Regions from separate parts of the Photorhabdus heterorhabditis genome, predicted to be linked through region 2. Evidence: predicted binding sites of a transcription regulator. Region 2 holds the regulator's gene; each other region holds the start of a gene.
What was found. Region 2 encodes PurR, which represses purine synthesis genes. Its sites were predicted from a motif close to CANGCAAACGTTTGCNTG; they were not measured.

Region 1 (4,221 bases), on a different contig from region 2:
ATCAGGCCAATATTACCTTTAATTATATGGACTACAATGTTAAAGGCCATAAACCGGCTTGTGATCTGCGGATTCCTTGTTTCCCTCAGTGGGCAACCGAATTGAATTTGAAAGAACATGGATTTAATCCTGGCATTTTACTATCAGCAGAAATTATTCCTGAATTTCAGCCATTCGTCAGTTATGCTCGCTCAATGAGAGCACCAAACATTCAGGAAACTTTCTATAGTAATGAAGGTGGTGGTTCCATGAATCCATTTTTGAAGGGAGAAACATCAGATACTTATGAAATTGGTTTTAATAGTTTTCGCCCAAATTTGATTGTTAAGGGAGATATTTTCCGCTTGAAAGCCGCCTGGTATCACTCTAAAGTAAAAAATTATATTCTCAGTGATATCTGGATTATTTGTGGCAACAGGAAAACATGTAAATACGATAGTTCATTGGACAACTACGATACAGTCGATCCTAACATCAAAATGTATATCTATCACAATAGCTTGACGCCGGTGACAATACGTGGGTATGAAGTTGCTGCTGATTATGATGCGGGGGTGTTTTATAGCAAATTGGCTTATAGCTGGCAAAAAACGCGCCAGCCAACTTCGGCAGCTACAGCGCATTTTGGTGCTGATCCCGTGTCACAATTACCTGATAGTTTTATGACTCTGGATACAGGTGTTCGTTTATTTGATGAAAAATTCCGTATTGGTGCGATTGTTAAATACACTGGCGATTCTCATAGACTGGACCCAGATCAATATAATGTGGATAGTGATGGGCGGGTTGTACTACAAAAAGAGCCTAAAATCCCGACGATAGTTGATCTTTATAGTGATTATCAGATAAATAAAAACGTATTGTTGAAATTTTCAGTACAGAACCTGGCAAACAAAAACTATTCTGAAGCACTTAATCGTGTAAATTCTTCTCCATTAATGACCGAACAAACTTCAGCTATGCAAACCGCCAGAGGGCGTACCTATATTGCAGGTGCAGAAATTCGTTTCTGATGTAAGAAAAAGTGGCAAGGGAATGCCATTATTCCTGATTTGCTCGCCGTTTCTGGCGTTTTTTCTTCACTTTAATAACTTCACTTTCAATCCAACCATCTTGTAAACGGGTTCTCAGAGCATCACCAACACGTACTTGTTTGGTTTGTTTCAGTAATTTTCCATCAGATGTTTCACTGATATTGTAACCACGAGCCAGAGTTGCTAGTGGGCTGACGGCTTCCATTCGTGAACAGGAAACGGCAAATTTTTCTCTGGAACGGCTGAGTTGTCGTTCAATCGCTTGTTTTAGCCGGAAATCCTGTTGTTGGATTTGTTGGCTATACTGGTGGATCTGCTGACTAGGCTCTGAATGCCAGAGGCGTTGCTGCAATTTCTCATAAGCCAGATTGCTTTGTCGTAGATGCCGTTGCAAGCTGTCAGTGAGTCGTTGGCGTAAACTGACCAGTATGTTTTGCTGACGAGCCAGTCGTAAATGGGGATGTTGCTGCTGTAAACGATGAGATAACAAACTAAAAACATGTTGTTTCTGGGCAAAGAAATAATCCATTGCCATTTCCAGCCGTTGTTGTTGTGATTGAATTTGACGTAATAATTCAAGCTGATTACGGCTGACTAACTCAGCTGCTGCTGATGGTGTAGGAGCGCGTAAATCTGCCACAAAATCAGCAATGGTGATATCCGTTTCATGACCTACAGCACTGACTATCGGAATATCACTGTGAAAAATCGCTCTGGCAACATGTTCATCGTTGAAACTCCATAAATCTTCTAGCGAGCCGCCACCACGTCCAACAATCAATACATCACATTCTTGCCTTTCGTTAGCTAATTCAATAGCCCTGATAATCTGTAACGGTGCTTCTGTACCCTGGACGGCTGTTGGATAAATGATGATGGGTAATGATGGATCACGACGCTTTAAAATATTCAAAATATCATGCAGAGCAGCACCATTGGTTGAAGTAATCACACCAAGCTGTTGAGCAGGAGATGGCAAGGGTTTTTTATAGCTTTGGTCAAATAATCCTTCAGCACTGAGTTTTTGTTTCAATAATTCAAACTGTTGTTGTAACAGGCCATCACCGGCGGGTTGCATACTTTCAACAATGAGCTGATAGTCTCCTCTTGGTTCATAAAGTGTAATTGCAGCGCGCACTAATACCTGCTGACCATTTTGTGGTCTGAATGTCACACGTTGGTTGCTATTGCGAAACATAGCTGCTCGCACTTGGGCACGTTCGTCTTTCAGTGTGAAATACCAGTGACCAGAAGAAGGTTGAGAAAAGTTAGATATTTCAGCGCTTAGCCAAATTCTGCCCATTTCCATTTCGAGCAGTTGTCGAATCGTCTGATTGAGGCGACTGACAGAAAAAATTTCAGTATTAAAAGGTAGTGACATATGAGAAAGATCAAATTTCAAAACAAGAACTTAATATACTGATACTAACCTTCATGATGAAGTAAGCAAGAAATTTTTTAATAAAATGCTGGAGGCAACCGATTACGTTCTGTATAATGCCGCGGCAATATTTTATTCCTTAAATTTTCAGCAGCTTGGTGAGATATTGCTTATGTTACGAATAAAAAAAGAAGCTTTAACCTTTGACGATGTTCTGTTAGTTCCTGCCCATTCTACTGTTCTGCCTAACACTGCTGACTTGTCTACTCAACTGACCCCCACTATCCTTCTGAAGGTTCCTATGCTATCTGCGGCTATGGATACCGTGACTGAATCCGCTTTAGCTATTGCGTTGGCTCAGGAGGGGGGAATGGGTTTCATCCATAAAAATATGTCGATTGAGCGTCAAGCAGAAGAAGTGAGTCGGGTGAAGAAACATGAGAGTGGTGTTGTGACAGATCCTGTCACTGTGACTCCTAAAACAACGCTGCGTGAAGTTCAAGCTCTAACTGAACGTAATGGTTTTGCTGGTTATCCTGTTGTGACTGAAGGAAATGAGTTAGTTGGTATTATTACTGGCCGTGATGTACGTTTCGTTACTGATCTGGATCAGCCAGTTACTGCTGTAATGACACCTAAAGAGTGTTTAGTAACGGTAAAAGAGGGCGAAGCTCGCGAAGTTGTATTGCAGAAAATGCATGAAAAACGTGTCGAAAAAGCACTGGTAGTTAATGAAAACTTTCATCTGCTTGGCATGATCACAGTTAAAGATTTCCAGAAAGCAGAGCGTAAACCTAATGCTTGTAAAGATGAGCATGGCCGTTTACGTGTTGGTGCAGCGGTTGGTGCTGGTGCCGGCAATGAGGAGCGTATTGATGCGTTGGTTGCCGCTGGTATTGATGTTCTGCTGATTGATTCATCACATGGTCATTCTGAAGGTGTATTGCAACGTATTCGTGAAACCCGCGCTAAATACCCAAATCTACAAATTATTGGCGGTAACGTGGCAACTGGGGAAGGAGCAAAAGCGCTGGTAGCGGCTGGAGTCAATGCTGTTAAAGTCGGTATCGGTCCCGGTTCTATCTGTACTACCCGCATTGTTACCGGTGTAGGTGTACCACAAATTACTGCTATCTCTGACGCGGTTGCAGCGTTGGAAGGCACCGGTATTCCGGTTATTGCTGATGGTGGTATTCGTTTCTCTGGCGATATTGCCAAAGCCATCGCTGCGGGAGCGTCTTGTGTTATGGTGGGTTCTATGTTCGCAGGGACAGAAGAGTCACCAGGAGAAATTGAGCTGTTCCAGGGACGTTCATTTAAATCTTATCGTGGTATGGGATCGTTGGGGGCGATGTCTAAAGGCTCTTCTGATCGATATTTCCAAACTGATAATGCCGCAGATAAGCTGGTACCGGAAGGTATTGAAGGCCGTGTTGCCTATAAAGGCTTGCTGAAAAACATTGTCCATCAGCAAATGGGGGGCTTGCGCTCTTGCATGGGATTGACAGGCTGTGGAACCATTGATGAATTGAGAACTAAAGCAGAATTTGTTCGCATTAGTGGTGCTGGTATTCAGGAAAGCCACGTTCATGATGTGACCATTACCAAAGAGTCTCCAAACTACCGTTTAGGTTTGTAATTCATATTTATGTGGCCTGAATAAGGCCACTGAACCTTTTTTATTTTTACTACTTGTTTTTGGAATTCCCCGCACATGACAACTAATATCCATCAGCACCGCATTCTTATCCTCGATTTTGGTTCACAATATACTCAGTTGATTGCTCGTCGTATCCGTGAAATCGG
Region 2 (4,221 bases):
GATATTTTCTTATCCAAGAGCAAATGGCATCTTTTTCACTGTTATTTATCGTAGAAGTTATTAAGATAATTAAACAAAAATAGCCATACAATAATTAGCTTATATTTGCTCTTCACCATGCTTTATCCTACTTAATGCATGATTTAAAGAGCTATACCCTATGGACTTCAAGTTTGCTGGGAACTCTCTGGAAGAGATTATCAGAACTTCTGAAGGTGGCATTTTCAACAATGCTGCTCAAGTTTAGAATCATACTTTTTACTGGCACTGCTTGTCTCCAAATGGCGGTGGAGAACCAACAGGTAAAATCGCTGAAGTTATTAATAAATCATTCGGTTCTTTTACAGAATTCAAACAGCAGTTTACCGACGCAGCGGTGAAAAATTTTGGTTCCGGTTGGACTTGGCTGGTTAAGAAAACTGATAGCAGTCTGGCTATTGTGAATACGTCTAATGCAGCACCGCCCTTGACTTCTTCTGATAAACCAATATTGACTGTTGATGTTTGGGAACACGCATATTACATCGATTATCGTAATGCACGCCCTAAATATCTGGAAAGTTTCTGGGCATTGGTTAACTGGAAATTCGTTGAAGAAAACCTGGCTTAATAGCTATTTATTCAACTAATTACCACTCGCTCTAGCATTAAGGGCAGATGATCCATTCAAGCCATCTGCCCTATTTCCTGTTAACATAAAGCTCGATTTCTCTATACCCGTCATCTTTCAAGCTGCTGCTTTGTTGGCTGCGTTCACTTACCCCAGTCACATCGTTATCTATGCTCCTGGGGATGCGTTCTCTTGCCGCCGCACTGCAACTTGAAATCTATTGGGTATATACCACTTAATCAATTCAAAATATCAGGCAAAAATTAAGCAAAGAGCAGCAAAAATGACAATCATCACCAACGTGCTCACCGCAGTCAATAAACCAAGCTTTAAATCAGTATCCATAGCGTCTCCTCAAAATAAAAGTTTATAGCCCCCAAACCCTTTCATTGGTATGGCTAATTATCCTTACAGAAAGGAAAAAGCATAAAATAGCGATTACCGGCTATTTTATAACATTGATTATTGCTTTCACTTTTGAGCCAGATCAGACAAAATTCGAAGTTTATCGATAAAGAATTGCCACGCTCCCTATGTATCAAAGATACTGGCAAACAATTAACAAAGATTTATAAATTTAGACCAAAAGGTCAGGAGTCTTTTATCTCATGGCAACGATCAAAGATGTGGCTAAACACTCTGGCGTTTCAACCACTACCGTATCCCATGTTATTAATAAAACCCGTTTTGTCGCCGAAGATACTAAGGCTGCGGTTTGGGCTGCTATTAAAGAGCTGAATTATTCACCCAGCGCAGTTGCTCGCAGTCTGAAGGTTAACCACACCAAATCGATCGGTTTACTGGCAACGTCCAATGAAGCCCCCTATTTTGCTGAAATCATTGAAGCCGTTGAAAATAGTTGTTACAGCAAAGGCTATACGTTGATTTTATGTAACTCACACAACAATATTGATAAACAGAAAGCCTATTTAGCCATGCTGGCACAAAAGCGTGTGGATGGCTTACTGATTATGTGTTCAGAATATCCGGAACAGCTGTTAGGAATGCTGGAAGATTATCGCAATATCCCGATGGTCGTCATGGATTGGGGGCAAGCCAGAGGTGACTTCACTGATACTATTATTGACAACGCATTTCACGGCGGTTATCTCGTTGGTCGTTATCTTATTGAACGAGGCCATCGAGATATTGGTGCGATCCCTGGCCCCTTGGCACGAAATACTGGTGGTGGCCGCCATCAAGGATTCTTGAAAGCATTAAAAGAAGCCTGCATCCCAATCAGAGAAGAATGGATTGTTCAGGGAGATTTTGAGCCTGAATCGGGTTATAAAGCCATGCATCAAATTCTCAATCAAAAACAGCGTCCAACTGCGGTTTTCTGCGGTGGGGATGTTATGGCCATGGGCGCTATTTGTGCTGCGGATGAATTAGGATTACGAGTCCCACAGGATATTTCGGTGATCGGTTATGATAATGTACGCAATGCCCGTTATTTCTCGCCAGCATTAACAACCATTCATCAACCCAAAGAACGTTTGGGGCAAATGGCCTTTTCCATGTTACTGGACAGAATAGTCAATAAACGTGAAGATGCACAAATCATTGAAGTACATCCACGTTTGGTTGAACGCCGCTCCGTCGCGGATGGCCCATTTATCGACTATCGTCGTTAATTTGCCTTACTCCTCCTGAAGCCATTCAGCATTAAGCGTTTCACTATCGCCAAGATAGCCGAGAAGCCAACTTAATGCCGGAGAATGGCTATTTTGCGCCCATGTCAGACAGCACGGACTATCTGGCAAAGGCTGTACCAATTCCAATGCTTCCAGCTTTTTCTGCCGAATGAGCGGCATTGCCCTGTGCTTTGGCACCATTCCCACACATAACCCTTCATGCAAACAATCCAAGCCAGACTCCCAATCAGGGACGACTAATCTGCGCTGATTGTCCAAAGTCCAAGTGTCACGCTTCGGTAAATTTCGGGAGGTATCTTCAAGACACAAACTTGGATAAGGTCGCATCTGATTATCAGACAGCGGACCGGGCAATTGAGCCAAAGCATGACCCGCGCTTACTACACATAGCCAAGGCATAAATCCCATATCTTTAAAACTGAACCTTGCCCCTACTGGCGCAACCCGGGTTGCGCCGATTGCAACATCAACCCGACCATCCACCAATGCATCCCATACACCATTAAACACTTCCTGATGGATAAAAAGTTCCACATCAGGAAAATGATGATAAAAATCAAGAATAAGCTGCCGACTACGTTCTGGTTTAACCACCCGGTCAATAGCAATACTGAATTGCCCTCTCCAACCATTTGCAACCTGTTGGCATTGATGACGAGTGTCAATCATCTTTTTGATAACAGCACGGGCCTCTTTGATGAAAATACTACCAGCCTCGGTTAATTCTACATCCCGATGGCGGCGCTCAAATAGCGGAACTGCAAGCCATTCTTCTAGTTGCCTTATTGTATAACTGACAGCAGAAGGAACACGATGAAGTTCCGATGCCGCAGCACTAAAACTCCCCGTTCTGGCAACAGCATCCACAACTTCAAGTGAATATTCTGACCACATAATTTTACCTTTCAATTTTTTTCACAGCATTATGCAAATATTACCGTTTCACAAGTAAAAATCACGGCATATAGAATACGTACAAATATTCTTATCTACTTACCACAGCAAGCTATTTCAATCATGACATCCAAAGAGAGTAATCAAATGAAAAACTCAAGTCAGTTCATGTTCTACCTTGCAGGCTTGAGTATGCTAGGTTATCTGGCTATTGATATGTATCTGCCCGCTTTCGGCTCTATGCAACAAGAATTAGGTACGTCGGCAGGAGCAATCAGTGCCAGCCTGAGCATCTTTCTTGCAGGTTTTGCCTTTGCTCAGCTTCTATGGGGACCTCTTTCCGATCGCTTTGGAAGAAAGCCTATCATCATCATCGGGTTATCAATATTTTCTATTAGCTGTCTGGGCATGATTTGGATAACAGACGCCTCTCAACTTTTAGTGTTGCGTTTTATCCAAGCCGTAGGTGTTTGTTCAGCTGCTGTCTCATGGCAAGCACTCGTTATTGATCGTTATGATAGCAATCGTACCAAACGCGTTTTTGCAACGATTATGCCTCTGGTTGCCCTTTCCCCTGCTCTGGCGCCTTTGATGGGAGCCTGGCTGTTACAACATGGCGGTTGGCGCATAATCTTCCTGGTATTAATGGCAATGACACTCTTGCTACTGTTATCGACTCTATTCCTGCAAGAAAATCGTAGAAAGAGTCAGGCTCAAACTCAGACGAGTAATGTATCTTTCTTTACGTTACTTAGATCACCGATGTTCAGTGGCAATGTTCTAATATTTGCATCATGCAGCGCTGGCTTTTTTGCCTGGTTAACAGGCTCGCCTGTTATTCTTAGTGAGATGGGATATAACCCGAATGACATAGGTCTGAGTTACGTACCACAAACATTGGCCTTTATGATAGGTGGTTATGGGTGCCGCAGCATTTTAACTAAAATAAAAAGTGAGATTGTTTTCCCTTATCTATTGGCTGGTTATGCTGTCAGCATGATTGCACTGTATTTCATTGCAAAATTCAGCGAACCCACCCTGCTTATAATCCTGATACCTTTC
Region 3 (4,221 bases), on a different contig from region 2:
TGTGGTCCTATTGAATTGGTAACAGGTTAGAATTAAAAAGAGATCAAATTTATCAATGAATTAAAGCGGTATTATACCGCTTTTTTGTTGTGTGTCATAATAAGGATATTGCGGTAAAGAGATACCGGCCTTACTGGTAGCATATGCCGTTATCAACAGAAAAATAATATTTCAATTTTCCGGTAACGTAATAATTTGAGCAAAATGGGCTACATGGTTGTAGCTTAACAATCAATAGCATAAATGAAGAAAATAAAACCATAGAATTTAATTTAATTCCAGAAACGTTAAAGGCTACTAATCTGGGTAATATTAGAATTGATGATTTACTTAACTATGAAATAGATCAAACAACCAGAACGATTAATACGAATAGATCAATATAATAATTGAAATAACATAAATAGGTTGGAATTCAGAGTAATAATCCTTACATCCTCCTGATTCATGGGGGATTTTTTCAGCTAATTTAATAAAAAATAGCCCAAGGAGTTGGGCTATTAAAGATAAGTCTCACATCTTGAATAACTTTGCATGGCTTCCGATCCGATATAAAAGAACTTCTTGCTCAGTTCTCTTATAAATCAATAAGATAATCAGATCATAAACAAACAATGTCAGTATCAGACTTAACTTCAGCTTCGCTTGTGCAAAGCTGAGGCTAACTAAATTAATTTTTCTTGCGCCCATTCAAGGCCACTATGGTATTCAGGCGGCAGCATTGGAATAAGTTTCTGCAATGTATTTTTTAACTCGTTTTTATCTGTGTGAGAAAGATTAAGATGACCAACTTTACGTGCCGGGCGAACTTCTTTCTCATACCAATGTAAATGTACCAATGGCAAGCTGAGCCATTGCGGATTGACATCTGTACCAATCAAATTAACCATGACTGATGGCGCGTTAACTTCTGGCTGAGGCATGGGTAAATCCAGAATAGCGCGGAGATGTAGTTCAAACTGGCTGATAGACGCGCCGTTTTGAGTCCAGTGACCACTGTTATGAACCCGCGGCGCTAGTTCATTAATCAGTAAATTATCGCCGACAATAAAACATTCCATTGCCATCACACCGACATATTTCAGCTCATGCATAATGGCTGACAACATGCTTTCAGCTTGTTGCTGTAGATGACAATTTTCCGAAGGAAAAGCAATACTGGTACGCAGAATGCCATCCTGGTGCAAGTTGTATGTTAATGGATAGAACACACAATCGCCATTCTCATTGCGGGCGCCGACCAGAGAAACTTCGCCAGAGAACGGAATGGCTTGCTCAGCAATACATTCGTCATAAATATCATCCGGTAACTCTGTTTCATCCCCGGGACGAATGCGCCATTGTCCTCGACCATCATAACCACCAATACGGCGTTTAACGATGACCAGATTACCGAGTTCAGTGAACAGCTGCGGCCACTGGCTGGTATCAGCAAGTAATTGCCACGGAGCAGTTGCAAGCCCCAGGCTATCTATTAATTGCTTCTGCGGTAAACGATCTGCCAGACGAGGAAAAATATCCCGATTAGCGAAAGCTTTGTGGCGAGCAAGTTCTTGGGTAAGGGCTGTTTCCGGCCAGCGTTCAATTTCGGCGGTAATCACACTATTCTGGTAAGGAACGGCTTCGGGTTCTGCATCCAGACCAACAGGATAAACCGAGATACCTAAAGGCTCACCGGCCTGACGTAACATCCGTCCAAGCTGACCATTACCTAATACACAAACTGGCTTCATATTTCCTCCCGTGGATCGGGATTATCGAGTACATCCTGAGTTTGTGTTTCACGCCAATAAGTAAGGCGTTTCAGCAAATCTTTATCATGACGAGCCAGAATCTGTGTTGCCAACAGCGCTGCGTTTGCGGCGCCTGCTTTCCCAATCGCCAGTGTGCCGACAGGAATACCTTTCGGCATCTGTACGATAGAGTAAAGGCTGTCTACGCCATTAAGCGCGGCACTTTGTACGGGTACACCCAGAACCGGCACTAAGGTTTTAGCGGCCAACATTCCTGGTAGATGGGCGGCACCGCCTGCGCCAGCGATAATGACATCGAAACCATTTTGTTCAGCTTGCTCGGCAAAACTGAATAATTTATCTGGTGTGCGGTGGGCAGAAACAATTTCAACATGGAAAGGTACATCAAGAGAAGTGAGAATATCAGCTGCGTGCTGCATGGTTACCCAATCGCTTTTAGACCCCATGACAATGGCGATTTTAGCGTTGTGCTGAGCTGTTCCTGCTGAATCAGGCCGGGCAGTCATAAATCAAATGCTCCTGTATTTTAACGTCCACCAGAACGAATATAGCGCTTTAAGGCCGCGGATCATATCATGCTCACACGCTAAGGAAAACGATTGCGTTACTTTATACTTTGCATTTTGATACCTGGTAAGGGTGATTCAGAATGGGAAAAAGATAAGGTCGGTTGATTTGTCCGTTATTTTGAACATTGATCCTTGATGATGCCATGCACCAAGCACACCGCGGTGATACATTTTATTATGTCGAGCAACTTCATGTACCGCAGGACGATGAGTATGCCCGTGGATCATCCAGTCAGCTTGATACCGCTCAAAAGCATCAATAACAGCTTGCTGATTGACATCCATAATGGCTTCTGATTTTCGGCGGTTGACAGATTGACTATTTGCCCGCATTTTTACGGCAATTTTCTGACGGATAAACAGCGGTAATAGTAAAAACAGACGTTGAATCCATGGGGTATGAACCCGCTTACGGTATTGTTGATAACCTACATCATCAGTACATAAGGTATCTCCGTGCAGGATTAGCACCCGCTTACCATACAATTCCAGGACTTTTTCCTGTGGCAGCAAGATTATTCCACTTTCTTTAGCAAAGCGGGAACCGATTAAAAAATCACGATTGCCATGAATAAAATAACAGGTAACACCTTGTTGATGCAGTGTTTTTAATGCACTGGCGATTTCACGGTGGAGAGGGTTATCATCATCATCACCAATCCAGTAATCGAACAGATCACCGAGGATATAAAGGCTATCTGCCTGGAGAGCATCCTTACGCAGAAAACGCAGAAAACCGGCAGTGATAGCCGGTTCGTGTTCGCTTAGATGTAAATCCGCGATAAAAAGTGTGCACATACGCAGTAAATTACTCGCTGATGGTCACTCTTTCGATAATGACATCTTCACGTGGTACGTCTTGATGCATACCGCTTCGGCCAGTAGAAACGCTTTTGATTTTATCAACAACGTCCATACCTTCGATAACCTCTGCAAATACACAGTAACCCCAACCATCAGGGCGCTCAGAACGGAAGTTCAAGAAATCGTTATCAACAACATTAATGAAGAATTGTGCGGTCGCTGAGTGTGGATCGTTGGTGCGGGCCATTGCCAGAGTACCACGGTTATTTTTCAGACCATTGTTGGCTTCATTTTTGATAGCTGCATCAGTCGATTTCTGTTTCATACCAGGTTCAAATCCACCACCTTGGATCATGAAACCGTTAATAACACGGTGGAAAATAGTATTGTCGTAGAAGCTATTGCGGCAGTAGTTTAAGAAATTCTCAACAGTTACAGGAGCTTTATCGGCGAAAGTGTTAATTACGATATCGCCAAAATTGGTATGGAAAGTCACCATGATTGAAATCCTAATAATAGTTTTGATTAACCCGATTCAGGGCATTCGGACCAGGTGGCTTTTATATCACATCTACCATAATGAGTCAGTACCTATTAATTTCAGTAAGCTATCTTGATCGTCAACCTTGCAAAGTGCTTAATATCAGGTTTCAATATCTTGTTGGACTATGCCATATCGAGAATTTATTCATGAGATAAGGACATAAATCCAGAATTATCAATTTGTTATTTTTAATCACGCGTACAGTGAATTTACGGAAAATCCCGATGCTAAAAATTTTCAATACCCTCAGTCGTCAAAAAGAAGAATTTAAGCCAATTCATCCAGGGATAGTAGGGATGTACGTGTGTGGTATCACGATTTATGACCTATGCCATATTGGTCACGGCAGAACATTTGTTTCCTTTGATGTGGTTGCTCGTTACCTGCGTTACCTGGGATATGACTTGACATATGTGCGGAATGTGACCGATGTTGATGATAAGATCATCAAACGTGCAGCCGAAAATCATGAAAGTTGTGATGAACTGACTAGCCGTATGTTGGCTGAAATGTATAAAGATTTTGATGCGCTAAACATTTTACGCCCTGA
Region 4 (4,221 bases), on a different contig from region 2:
GCATCTCCCAACGGCATCATCGGCGAAAAAAACAGGTTGAAACCAATCATGACGAACAGAAGCCATGCCCAGTGATTTCCCAATGTAAAACCAACAACGAAAATCAAGGTCAACAATGCCAATATACGCAACGCAACAATAAGTTTCGCAGGATTTTTAACCGTAGGCGCGATCAATAAGCTACCCAAGAAACGGGAAACTAAACCTGCACCCAACAAAATCCCTATCATATCAGGTTCTATACCTTCACCCTGAAGCCAAATAGCCCAAAAAGGCAAAAATATCCCGTAAGAAAAGAAATACGTGAAATAATCTAACGCCAGCCAACGTGTCGACTGAATAACCATCAATCCCTCCTGGTTAATAATGCAAAAAAACCTGCTCGACACTAACTTAAGCAAACAAGGTTAGCTGGAGCAGGTTTAATAATTATTTATTAAAATTATTATTTATGCGTAAACCGGATATTCTGCACAAATAGCCAAAACTTTTTGCTTAGTCGTTTCAATAATCCCTTCATCATTGATGTTGTCCAGTACATCACACATCCAGCCAGCCAGTTCCTGAGCTTCTGCTTGTTTGAAGCCACGGCGGGTAATTGCAGGAGTACCAATACGTACACCGGAAGTCACAAATGGACTCTTCGGATCATTAGGTACGCTGTTTTTGTTTACGGTAATGTTTGCACGGCCCAACGCAGCATCAGCGTCTTTACCAGTGATATTTTTGTCAACCAGATCCAGCAGGAATAAGTGGTTCTCAGTACCACCGGAAACGACTTTGTAGCCACGCGCCAGAAAGACTTCAACCATTGCTTTAGCATTATCAGCAACTTGGTGTTGATATGCTTTGAATTCTGGCTCCATAGCTTCTTTCAATGCAACTGCCTTACCCGCAATAACATGCATCAAAGGTCCACCCTGGCAACCCGGGAATACAGAAGAATTCAATTTCTTATACAGCTCTTCGTCACCACCTTTTGCCAGGATCAAGCCACCACGTGGACCCGCTAGTGTTTTATGCGTCGTGGTAGTCACAATGTGGGCATGAGGAACAGGGTTCGGGTAAACCCCCGCAGCGATTAGGCCAGCAACGTGTGCCATATCAACGAACAAATAAGCGCCAATACTGTCTGCAATTTCACGCATTCTTGCCCAATCAACAATACCGGAGTAAGCAGAAAAACCACCGATAATCATTTTTGGCTGGTATTTTTTAGCTTGTGCGGCGATATCGTCATAATCAATTTTACCGCTATCATCAATACCGTAAGGCACAATGTTATATAACTTACCAGAGAAGTTAACCGGAGAGCCATGAGTCAAATGACCACCATGTGCCAAATTCATCCCTAACACAGTATCACCTGGTTGCAGCAAGGCCATATAAACTGCTGCATTCGCCTGAGAACCAGAGTGAGGCTGAACGTTGGCATAATCAGCACCAAACAGCGCCTTAGCGCGATCAATAGCTAATTGTTCAACAACGTCTACATATTCACAGCCGCCGTAATAGCGTTTACTCGGATAACCTTCGGCATATTTGTTAGTAAGCTGGGAGCCCTGTGCCTGCATAACTCTTGGGCTGGTATAGTTTTCAGAGGCAATTAACTCGATATGTTCTTCCTGACGAACAACTTCTTGCTCCATCGCCTGCCATAGTTCGGGATCATAATTAGCAATATTCATTTCACGCTTTAACATTGGGTTCTCCTGACTCAGCTAACTTCTCTTCAAACAACACCCCAAAGGGCAGAATGGCACACAGTGTAAACCCTTTTCACAGAATGAGATAGTCTTGACAAAATATTTTACGCAAACGATTGCTTGCCAACTGCAACAAGATATCGGTTTTTTCAGACATAACAAAAATTTCCTACTTTTTGGATCATTATCGGAATTTGTGACCTTGGGTAGCCTTAGCCTCAATGTAAGTATCTTCTGCAAACATTTTTTTACCGTAAAGACCACATTTTATATTTACAAAATCCTCAAAAAGCTATAAGTTGCATTTAATTTACATGTTATAGTTTTCATGATCACTTGAAAGAAATTCAGGAGTTTCAACCATGCTAGATAGTCAAACCATTGCAACTGTCAAATCTACTATTCCACTGCTCTCTGCTACTGGCCCGAAACTGACCGCCCATTTTTATGAACGGATGTTCAAACATAATCCTGAGCTGAAAAATATTTTTAATATGAGCAATCAGCTCAATGGCGATCAGCGTGAAGCCCTGTTCAATGCTATCTGCGCCTATGCGGCCAATCTTGATAATCTGGCAGCCCTCTTGCCGGCAGTTGAAAAAATCGCTCATAAACACACCAGTCTGAATATTCAACCAGAGCATTATCAAATTGTCGGTACTCACCTTCTGGCAACATTGGATGAACTGTTCCAACCGGGAAATGAAATTCTGGACGCTTGGGGAAAAGCTTATGGTGTGCTAGCTGATGTTTTTATCAATCGTGAAGAGCAGATCTATCATAGTGGCGAATCGACAGATGGCGGCTGGCGTGGCTTGCGACCATTCCGTATTAGCCGGAAACAAGTAAAAAGTGATGTCATTTGCAGCTTTGAGTTTGTACCACAGGATGGCGGAAAAGTGATGGACTACAAACCCGGCCAGTATTTAAGCATTTATCTGGAAGACGATAGTTTTGATAACCGCGAAATTCGTCAGTATTCACTGACAGCCGCACCAAATGGCTCCAGCTATCGAATCGCAATCAAACGAGAACCACAAGGAACTGTCTCCAACTATATGCATGATAAAATGCAAGAAGGTGATACCGTTTGGCTGGCTGCTCCACGCGGAGATTTTTTCCTTGATATTAAACCAGAAATCCCCGTGACTCTGATTTCTGCCGGTGTTGGCTTGACACCCATGATGAGTATGTTGCATCAACTCCACCAACAAAATCATAATAGCCAGATTAACTGGTTACATGCAGCCGAACATGGTGGTCATCACGCATTTACCAATGAAGTCACAGCCATTGCACAGGCAATGCCAAATCTTAACAGCACAATTTGGTACCGCGAGCCAAGAGATGAAGATCAACAAGGTGTCCATTACCAACATAAAGGTTTTATGGATCTGGCAGTTCTGAATGAGACACTCAAAACCAAAGGAATGCATTTTTATTTCTGTGGCCCAGTTCCCTTTATGCAATATGTGGCGAAACAGTTATTGGATATAGGAATTGATAAACAATTTATTCACTATGAATGCTTTGGTCCACATAAAGTGATTTAAATTTTCAGTTTAGTATTAAAAACATTATACGGTGAAAATAGCCAATAAAGCATCAACTTGAAAGATGAAGGGTATATCTTTAATTTATGGACTCTGATGTTCAATATTTATGTGTATTGAATGTGCTTAATGTGACTGAAAAAACCAATTCATCACTATTTTAGAGACTTTAATGGAGTTTATTTATCATGGAGCCCGTCCCGCTGGACGTCAGCTCCATTGATTTCAAAAATCATGAGTAAACTTATGCTGACTGGCAATTAATTTTGCCCCACAGGCTGTTTGCATTCCTTCAAGCGCAATCAATTTTCCTTTATATTTTAAAGAGTCAGCACCCTGAACAATAGGAAAAACCCCTTTGCATTGAGGGCACTCCACCAAATCTTCTTTACCTGCTACAGGAATACCCTTGTGAGTATAGTCATCAATAGCGGTAATCACTTTACCGCCATGATCTGTCATATCTCCTAATAGAATAACCGCTTTTGCCATTAACGTTCTCCACCGTTTTTCAATTGGTAAATAACATCACCTCCATCACACTTCGGTAATTAATGGTAATAATCCCAGGTTCACTAATTGAATTTCAACATCATTGGATTTATCAATATCGTCCTGATCTCTTCCATCAAAAATACCTTTTTTGGTGACAATCAGAGTACCTACCTGTTCATTATTCTGCTGCACGGGAAGCACATCTTCCGCCATAGGCAGATAGGATTTATCAATAATGCAAGGCTGGTAAAGCATCCAGCCAACACTGAGACGGTCTGGGAAAACTTGTTTGCCTTTTAAGGTATAGCCGTTGGTTTCTACTTGAATATAAGGAAAATCACGGCTGGTCGCTAAATATTTAACTAAATCAATTAATTGGGAAGTATAAAATTTGGTACTGTCAATTCTTAAGTTTAATATTAACCAAACCTTGTTAGGATGATTTGGCTTCGATTTATAATAATCAA

Region 1: a site for PurR is predicted at 2,507-2,524, ahead of guaB (IMP dehydrogenase). Genes of this name have one in related genera too.
Region 3: a site for PurR is predicted at 2,343-2,360, ahead of purE (5-(carboxyamino)imidazole ribonucleotide mutase). Genes of this name have one in related genera too.
Region 4: a site for PurR is predicted at 1,812-1,829, ahead of glyA (serine hydroxymethyltransferase). Genes of this name have one in related genera too.

The regions. Positions count from the first base shown of each region.
Region 1 is NZ_LJCS01000005.1:89,226-93,446, reverse strand. Features, by position in the region: gene AM629_RS03570 (TonB-dependent receptor domain-containing protein) at 1-1,013, shown strand, start outside; gene xseA (exodeoxyribonuclease VII large subunit) at 1,042-2,415, opposite strand; gene guaB (IMP dehydrogenase) at 2,588-4,054, shown strand; gene guaA (glutamine-hydrolyzing GMP synthase) at 4,130-4,221, shown strand, end outside.
Region 2 is NZ_LJCS01000039.1:31,238-35,458, forward strand. Features, by position in the region: partial or broken gene AM629_RS13820 (Fe-Mn family superoxide dismutase) at 173-610, shown strand; gene cydH (cytochrome bd-I oxidase subunit CydH) at 863-955, opposite strand; gene purR (HTH-type transcriptional repressor PurR) at 1,219-2,244, shown strand; gene punR (DNA-binding transcriptional activator PunR) at 2,251-3,159, opposite strand; gene punC (purine nucleoside transporter PunC) at 3,307-4,221, shown strand, end outside.
Region 3 is NZ_LJCS01000013.1:42,021-46,241, reverse strand. Features, by position in the region: gene AM629_RS07120 (fucose-binding lectin II) at 1-22, shown strand, start outside; partial or broken gene AM629_RS21980 (riboflavin synthase) at 222-386, shown strand; gene purK (5-(carboxyamino)imidazole ribonucleotide synthase) at 666-1,733, opposite strand; gene purE (5-(carboxyamino)imidazole ribonucleotide mutase) at 1,730-2,260, opposite strand; gene lpxH (UDP-2,3-diacylglucosamine diphosphatase) at 2,399-3,121, opposite strand; gene ppiB (peptidylprolyl isomerase B) at 3,132-3,626, opposite strand; gene cysS (cysteine--tRNA ligase) at 3,896-4,221, shown strand, end outside.
Region 4 is NZ_LJCS01000082.1:1,438-5,658, reverse strand. Features, by position in the region: gene AM629_RS18950 (3-phenylpropionate MFS transporter) at 1-347, opposite strand, end outside; gene glyA (serine hydroxymethyltransferase) at 450-1,703, opposite strand; gene hmpA (NO-inducible flavohemoprotein) at 2,069-3,259, shown strand; gene AM629_RS18935 (PAAR domain-containing protein) at 3,485-3,751, opposite strand; gene AM629_RS18930 (Imm52 family immunity protein) at 3,797-4,221, opposite strand, start outside.